Regions from separate parts of the Allobacillus sp. SKP2-8 genome, predicted to be linked through region 1. Evidence: riboswitches for the same ligand, from Rfam matches in the RefSeq annotation. Region 1 holds a riboswitch; the other holds the start of a gene.

Region 1 (3,864 bases):
GCCATATGGGCCACCTGTCCAGCCTGTGTTCACTAGGAATACTTCTGAGTTGTGCTCATCAATTTTTTCACCGAGCATTTTTGCGTATTCTGCAGCTGGTAATGGCAAGAATGGTGAACCGAAGCAAGCAGAGAATGTCGCTTGTGGCTCTGTGACACCACGCTCAGTTCCAGCTAGTTTACTCGTATAACCACTTAAGAAATGGTACATTGCTTGTTCTTTTGATAGCTTACTGATTGGAGGCAATACGCCTGAAGCATCAGCAGTCAAAAAGATAATTGTATTCGGATGTCCGGCACGACTTGGACGGACGATATTATCAATATTATCAATTGAGTAAGCGGCACGCGTGTTTTCTGTTAAGCTCGTGTCATCATAGTCTGCTTCACGGTTTTCGTCCAAAATAACGTTTTCCAAAACAGAACCAAAACGAATGGCATTAAAGATTTGTGGTTCTTTTTCAGCAGATAGATTCACGGTTTTTGCATAGCATCCGCCTTCGATATTGAATACACCGTTTTGGCTCCATGCGTGTTCGTCATCACCGATTAAGCTTCTGCTCGGGTCGGCGGATAAAGTTGTTTTCCCTGTTCCGGAAAGTCCGAAAAATAAAGCAACATCACCTTCTGCGCCGACGTTCGCTGAACAGTGCATTGGAAGCACTTCATTTTTAGTCGGTAGCATATAGTTCATGACAGAGAAAATGGATTTTTTAATTTCTCCAGCATATTCTGTTCCGCCAATTAAAACGATTCGGTGCTTAAATGAAACAATAATAAATGTTTCAGAATTTGTACCGTCTACTTCAGGGTCAGCTTTGAAATGTGGAGCAGAAACGACTGTAAATCCAGCCTGATGATTTTCTAGCTCTTCTTTTGAAGGACGGATAAATAGACGATTGGCAAATAGGTTATGCCAAGCAAATTGTGTAATGACTTGGATCGGCAGGCGGTATTTTTCATCCGCACCGGCGAAGCCTTTGAAAGTAAATAATTCATTCTGAGTTTCCAAGTAATCGATAACTTTATGAAATAGATTTTCGAACTTTTCTTCGCTGATTGGTTGGTTGACACTTCCCCATTCAACATGATCTTGGGATTCTTCATCTTTTACGATAAATTTATCTTTCGGTGATCTTCCTGTATATGTTCCAGTTGTTGCGCGAATGGCTCCGGTAGAAGACAGGACGCCTTCCTCACGGCTCAATACTTTTTCAACAAGTTCAGCAACTGAAAGATTTTGATGATTCACGTCTAAATCGGTTAAGCGAGAGACGAGCGAATCAAGTGTATTTGTGCTCATTCATTCATCATCCTTTACGTTTAAGTTAAAGTGTGCTGTTTCAATCTGGTTATTAGTATAACACATTAGATATATTAATCCATACTAATGGTGAAAATAATTGTGACTAAATTATAACAACATTCAGAGGTACTTTACCAACCTTTTATTAAAATTTGATGGATTGTTTTATCTTTCATACTCTAAATCTGTCGCTTAATCATGAAATATCGTATTTAATGTAAACATGTTATGCTTTTATTAAGAAGTTTACAAGCTGATTTTTTTGAAAGGTAGGTTATTTAAATGGAAACGAAAACAAATAAAGAAGAAACTTTGAGACAGTTCCAAACGTATATGCTTCAATTTCCTGAAGAGGCAGAGAACCTCATCCCGTTTATTTCCTTCATTAAAGACCGCGAAGAATTATTTGACCGAAGCGTGTCACCGGGACATATTACCGGTAGCGGATTTGTTCTTCATCCGAATAAGCCGGATCATATATTGATGTTATTTCATAAATCATTGGAAAGATGGTTACAACCAGGTGGCCATGTGGATCCAGGAGAAACACCAGAGGAAGCAGCCATTCGTGAAGTGAAGGAAGAAACAGGCATCGATGTGCGTCTTCATTCAGTACATAAAGAACAGCTGTATCCTTTTGATGTCAATATTCATTACATCCCTACGAATAAACAAAAAGGCGAACCAGGCCATTTTCATTATGATTTCCGTTATCTTTTCGTGACAGATGAGACAGAAATCGGTCAAAATGATGAAGATCACGATGTCAGGTGGGTACATGTTTCAGAAATTCCGGACCAATTAATGGCTCGTGCGATTAAGCAGATTCAAGCGCTGCACCAGTAGATGGACGTTCACGTTTTCAGTAAAGTCGAATTAGTTAATCATTGACAATATAAATTGACAAGTTCCCTTATTTAGCGATATGATAATGCAGAAACGGAATAACTCTTATCCAGAGAAAGCGGAGGGAACAGGCCCGATGAAGCTCGGCAACCATCACAAGCTGTGACAGGTGCTAACCTGATGCAAGGTGTCCCTTGGACGATAAGAGCGGAAGGCGGATAATCACCTTTCCCTTTTGTCATGGATAAATGGGGAAGGTTTTTTTGTTGGATTGAAGACGTTCGTTTTCAATTGATATTAAAACTACGTCTCTGACATCACTCGATTACAAGCCGTATGAAGAGTGATGCTGTCGTCTGACCAGGAGAGAGTGCCGTAATAATTCTTGGGAGGAAATAGATATGGAAAGGAAACGAAGATTATTCACATCTGAATCGGTTACAGAAGGCCATCCAGATAAAATCAGTGACCAGATCTCAGATGCCATCTTGGATGAAATTTTAAAAGAAGATCCAGATGCACGAGTAGCATGTGAAACAATGGTTTCAACAGGTCTTGTTTTAGTATCCGGAGAGATTTCAACGACTTCATATGTTGATATCTCAACAATCGTTCGTGATACAGTAAAAGAAATTGGATATACACGGGCGAAATATGGTTTCGATTATGCGACATGTGCTGTATTGACCTCCATTGATGAGCAATCCGAAGATATTGCTGCTGGAGTCGATGTTGCTTATGAAAAAAGAGAAGGACAAATGACGGATGAAGACATTGAGGCAATTGGTGCAGGTGACCAAGGCTTGATGTTCGGTTTTGCAACGAATGAAACGGAGGAATTAATGCCTCTGCCGATCTCACTTTCTCATAAGCTGTCGAAGCGTTTATCCGATGTTCGTCGAACGGAAGTGATTCCGTATTTACGACCAGACGGGAAAACGCAAGTAACGGTTGAGTATAAGGAAGATGGTACACCAGGACGAATTGATACGATTGTCTTGTCTACACAACATCATCCGGAAATTACATTGGAACAGATCAAGAATGATATTATGGAATTCGTCATTCGACCGATCGTACCAGAAGAGTTAATGGATGATGAGACAAAAATCTTCATTAATCCAACAGGACGCTTTGTCATCGGCGGACCTCAGGGGGATGCCGGGTTGACAGGAAGAAAAATCATCGTAGATACATACGGTGGTTATGCTCGTCATGGCGGAGGAGCATTCAGTGGTAAGGATCCGACGAAAGTTGACCGTTCAGCCGCTTATGCTGCGCGCTATGTCGCGAAAAACATCGTCGCTGCGGGACTTGCTGAAACGTGTGAAGTGCAATTGGCTTATGCAATTGGCGTAGCACAGCCCGTTTCCATTAATGTTGATACATTTGGAACAGGCGCTGTCTCTGAAGAACGGATGGCTGAAGTTATTCCAGAAGTATTTGATTTGCGCCCTGCAGGTATAACGAAAATGCTTGATCTGAAGCGGCCGATTTATAAGAAAACAGCAGCTTTCGGACACTTTGGACGAACAGATGAAGATTTCACATGGGAACGTACAGATAAAGTAGATGAGTTAAAGCGTTTCTTTGAAAATAACTAAATCATAGATTCTTGAAAACAGTTGTTATACATAGTGTATAGCAGCTGTTTTTTTATTAAATCACTCGATTACATTTTGAATTTAAGTAATGTAAAATATAATTCAAAAT
Region 2 (3,864 bases), on a different contig from region 1:
CGGTAAAAGCCGTCGATAAAATATGCGAACCCGTTGAAAAACGTCATGAAGCCGTTGAATAATGAGTAGAAGCCGCCGATAAATCCTCCGTTAAGTTCGATCTTTCCATAAAAATAGGCTGTGACAAAGTTATAAACTTAGAAGCACGAATATTAATCTAACTTAGCGTAGGAAATATACGGAGACTTCTGCGGTCAACTAAATGCGGCCACGTCCTGTGGCCAACGTTGACACTAGCCCGTCCTGGGCGTCGGGAGCAAAAGCCTAGGTGAGACCCCGCAGTGCGAAGCACGAGGAGGCTCAACAGCTGCCCGCGAAAAGCGGAGTATATTTCCGAAGCGGGTATTTCCGCATTACTAAATTAGAATGTTCGTATCTGAGTCAACTTTAAAGATATTGTCCCAGCCTCATTTAGAAACGCTTATGCCAATGCTTTACTGATTACCTGCAAAATCTCCACAAAGTCAGCTTGATCACCGAATCGACCGACCACTTCACCATTCTTATCAATGACGATTGTCGTTGGGACGGAAGTGCAATCATAAAGGTCATATACTTCACGACCGTTATCTTTCAAAACGGGCTGGGTTAAAAATTGCTCTTGATATTTCAACGCTTCTTCCTCTGACCGCTCACGACCAGTCACGTTAATCGTAATCATTTCTAATTCATCGTTACGCGTTGTTTTATAAAATTGCTCTTTTTTCGGCAAGTCTCTTGCACAGTCTGGACACCAAGATACCCAAAAAGTAAGAACAATGACTTTTTTGCCGAGTACTTCATCTAGAGAGAATGTTCGGTCTTCATTTAAGTAAGGTAATTCAAACTGAGGTGCTTTCATTTTATATTTCCCCTTTTTCAAAAATAAGATTGACGACCAACTCGCTTCATGCTAATATTAACATTAATACAAATCGCATAGCAAAATTTCTTATCAAGAGTGGCGGAGGGAACGGCCCTGTGAAGCCCGGCAACCATCGAATTTATTCGAAAGGTGCTAATTCCTGTTCATGCTGAGTGCATGGCAAGATAAGAGAGAGATCAAACGTTTCTTTCTTGTTCTTGCAAGGGAGATTTTTTTATGTGTTAACAACGTATCGCTTTAACGTGTTAAATTAACAATTTTATAGATAAACTCTTATCAAGAGAGGTGGAGGGACTGGCCCGATGAAGCCCGGCAACCACTGGATGATGTTTAAAATCATCCAACAGGTGCTAATTCCAGCAAAGCAGGGGATGCTTTGAAAGATAAGGGAACGAAGGCCCGATTCCTTTCTGTTCTCTTATGCAGGAAGGTTTTTTTATTTACTAAAGAAAGAGGGAGTTACATGATATCGATTAAAAAGCTTTCGAAACATTTTCAAACGAAGGATCAAACGGTTCAAGCAGTCGATGATGTTTCATTAGATATTGAAAAAGGTGAAATCTTTGGTGTGATTGGTTATTCTGGTGCAGGTAAAAGTACGTTCGTTCGTCTGTTGAATCGACTGGAAGAACCGACGAGTGGAGAAATCACACTTGACCAGCAGTCATTGACCCAATTAGGAAAAAATGATCTGCGGAAAAAACGACAAAAAATAGGAATGATCTTTCAGCATTTTAACCTACTTTGGTCTCGTACCGTTTATGAAAACATTGCATTTCCTTTAGAAATTGCTGGTGTCGATAAACAGAATAGCAAAGAAAAAGTGAATGAATTGATTGAGCTTGTGGGATTAAAAGGAAGAGAAAACAGTTATCCATCACAGCTAAGCGGTGGTCAAAAACAACGTGTTGGCATCGCCCGAGCGCTCGCAAACGATCCCGAAGTGCTGCTTTGTGATGAAGCAACTTCCGCCCTCGATCCGGAAACGACGGATGATATCTTGGATTTACTTGTATCCATTAATGAAAAACTGAAATTGACGATCATCTTAATTACGCATGAGATGCATGTCATTCAAAAAATTTGTCATCGCGTAGCAGTTATGGAGCAAGGGAAAGTCGTTGAAGTCGGTGATGTGTTGGAAGTGTTCATCAATCCGAAAGAGAAAACGACGAAACGATTTGTTCAGCAATTATCACCGCTTGAACATGACCCTGAACGGTTGAAAGATTTCATTACGGAAGATGAAAGCAAAGAAGTGGTGAAGCTACATTTCGTCGGCGGTACAGCGAGACGGAGTTTGATCAGTGAAGTCGCAAAACAGTTCGATGTTTACGTGAATATATTGCAAGGATCAATTTCACAAACTCAGGAAGGCTCTTACGGTACATTGTTCGTTGAACTGGATGGGGAGCGAAAAGTGATTGAAGCATCGATGGAGTATATTCGCAACTCAGGTGTAGAAGTAGAGGTGGTTACAAATGCTTAACGAATTATTCCCAAATGTCATCATGGATGACTTATGGACAGCAACGTATGAAACATTATATATGACGGTTATTTCAGTAATCGGCACTTTTATTCTCGGAATTATTCTCGGTTTAGTTCTTTATTTAACCGATCGAGGAAATCTTTGGAGCAACCGGTTGGTGAACGGAATCACAGCGACGTTCGTTAACGTTTTCCGTGCCATCCCGTTCATTATATTAATTTTATTGCTCATTCCATTTACAGACTTTTTGATGGATACCATCCGTGGACCGAAAGCAGCTTTACCGGCATTGATTATCGGTTCGGCACCGTTTTACGCACGGTTAGTTGAAATTGCCTTAAAGGAGGTAGATAAAGGGGTAATTGAGGCAGCAAAGTCAATGGGGGCAAAAACCCACACGATTATTTTTAAGGTTTTATTGCAGGAATCAAAACCAGCACTAGTCGGAGGTCTGACGGTTACAGCAATTGCGTTAATCGGTTATACAGCTATCGCAGGAGTGATTGGCGCAGGCGGCCTTGGTGATTTAGCTTATATGAATGGTTTCCAACGAAGAAATAATGATGTTGTCTTTGCATGTACCGTCTTTATCGTCGCCATCGTCTTCATTTTTCAATGGGCAGGCGACTTTACGGCAAAAAAAATGGATAAACGATAAAAGGGGAGTTTAAAAAACATGAAAAAATTATTATTGGTTTTATTAGGAATTACATTGATTGTGACATTGGCAGCGTGTGGATCATCTGATGAAGAAAGTAATGGTGATTCTAACGGAGAAGATACTACTGAAATTGTCGTTGGTGCAACAAGCGTTCCTCACGCTGAAGTGTTAGAGGAAGCAAAACCGCTTCTTGAAGAAAAAGGAATTGACCTAACGATTGAAACGTACCAAGAGTATGTATTGCCAAACGAAGACTTAGATAACGGCACACTCGATGCAAACTACTTTCAACACATTCCTTACTTTGAATCACAGCAAGAAGATATTGGGTATGATTTTGTGAATATTGGCGGCATTCATATCGAACCTTTAGGCATTTATTCTAAGAACATCGAAAGTATCGATAATGTAGAGGAAGGAACAGTCGTACTTCTAAGTCGTTCTGTTGCCGACCACGGAAGAGTTCTTACTTTGCTTGAACAGAATGATTTGATCAAAATAGATGAAAATGTAAACAAAGACGCTGCAACTGTTGAAGATGTGGTTGAAAACCCATTGAATCTTGAGTTTGATGCAAGTATTGAACCAGCAATGCTTCCGGAATTTTATGAAAGAGAAGAAGATGCATTAGTCGCAATCAACACAAACTACGCAATCCAAGCGGGCCTTGAACCGAGAGAAGATTCGTTAATTATTGAAGAGTCCGACTCACCTTATGTGAACATCATCGCAGCGCGCGCAGAAGATGAAAATAACGAAGCGCTCCAAACTTTGGTCGAAGTTCTTCGTTCTGAAGAAATCACGAATTTCATTGAAGAAAAGTATGAGGGCGCTGTCGTACCGGTT

Evidence for each region. A riboswitch is a leader RNA that binds a small molecule or an ion and turns the genes downstream of it on or off. The one in region 1 is predicted to bind S-adenosylmethionine.
Region 2: another riboswitch for S-adenosylmethionine. It lies ahead of FPQ10_RS08420 (methionine ABC transporter ATP-binding protein); the one in region 1 lies ahead of metK (methionine adenosyltransferase).

Annotation. Positions count from the first base shown of each region.
Region 1 is NZ_VMHF01000014.1:2,429-6,292, reverse strand. Features, by position in the region: gene pckA (phosphoenolpyruvate carboxykinase (ATP)) at 1-1,302, opposite strand, end outside; gene FPQ10_RS13455 (NUDIX hydrolase) at 1,588-2,151, shown strand; SAM riboswitch class I at 2,254-2,359, shown strand; gene metK (methionine adenosyltransferase) at 2,553-3,755, shown strand.
Region 2 is NZ_VMHF01000009.1:22,657-26,520, reverse strand. Features, by position in the region: gene FPQ10_RS08425 (TlpA family protein disulfide reductase) at 422-841, opposite strand; SAM riboswitch class I at 929-1,036, shown strand; SAM riboswitch class I at 1,136-1,255, shown strand; gene FPQ10_RS08420 (methionine ABC transporter ATP-binding protein) at 1,329-2,354, shown strand; gene FPQ10_RS08415 (methionine ABC transporter permease) at 2,347-3,015, shown strand; gene FPQ10_RS08410 (MetQ/NlpA family ABC transporter substrate-binding protein) at 3,034-3,864, shown strand, end outside.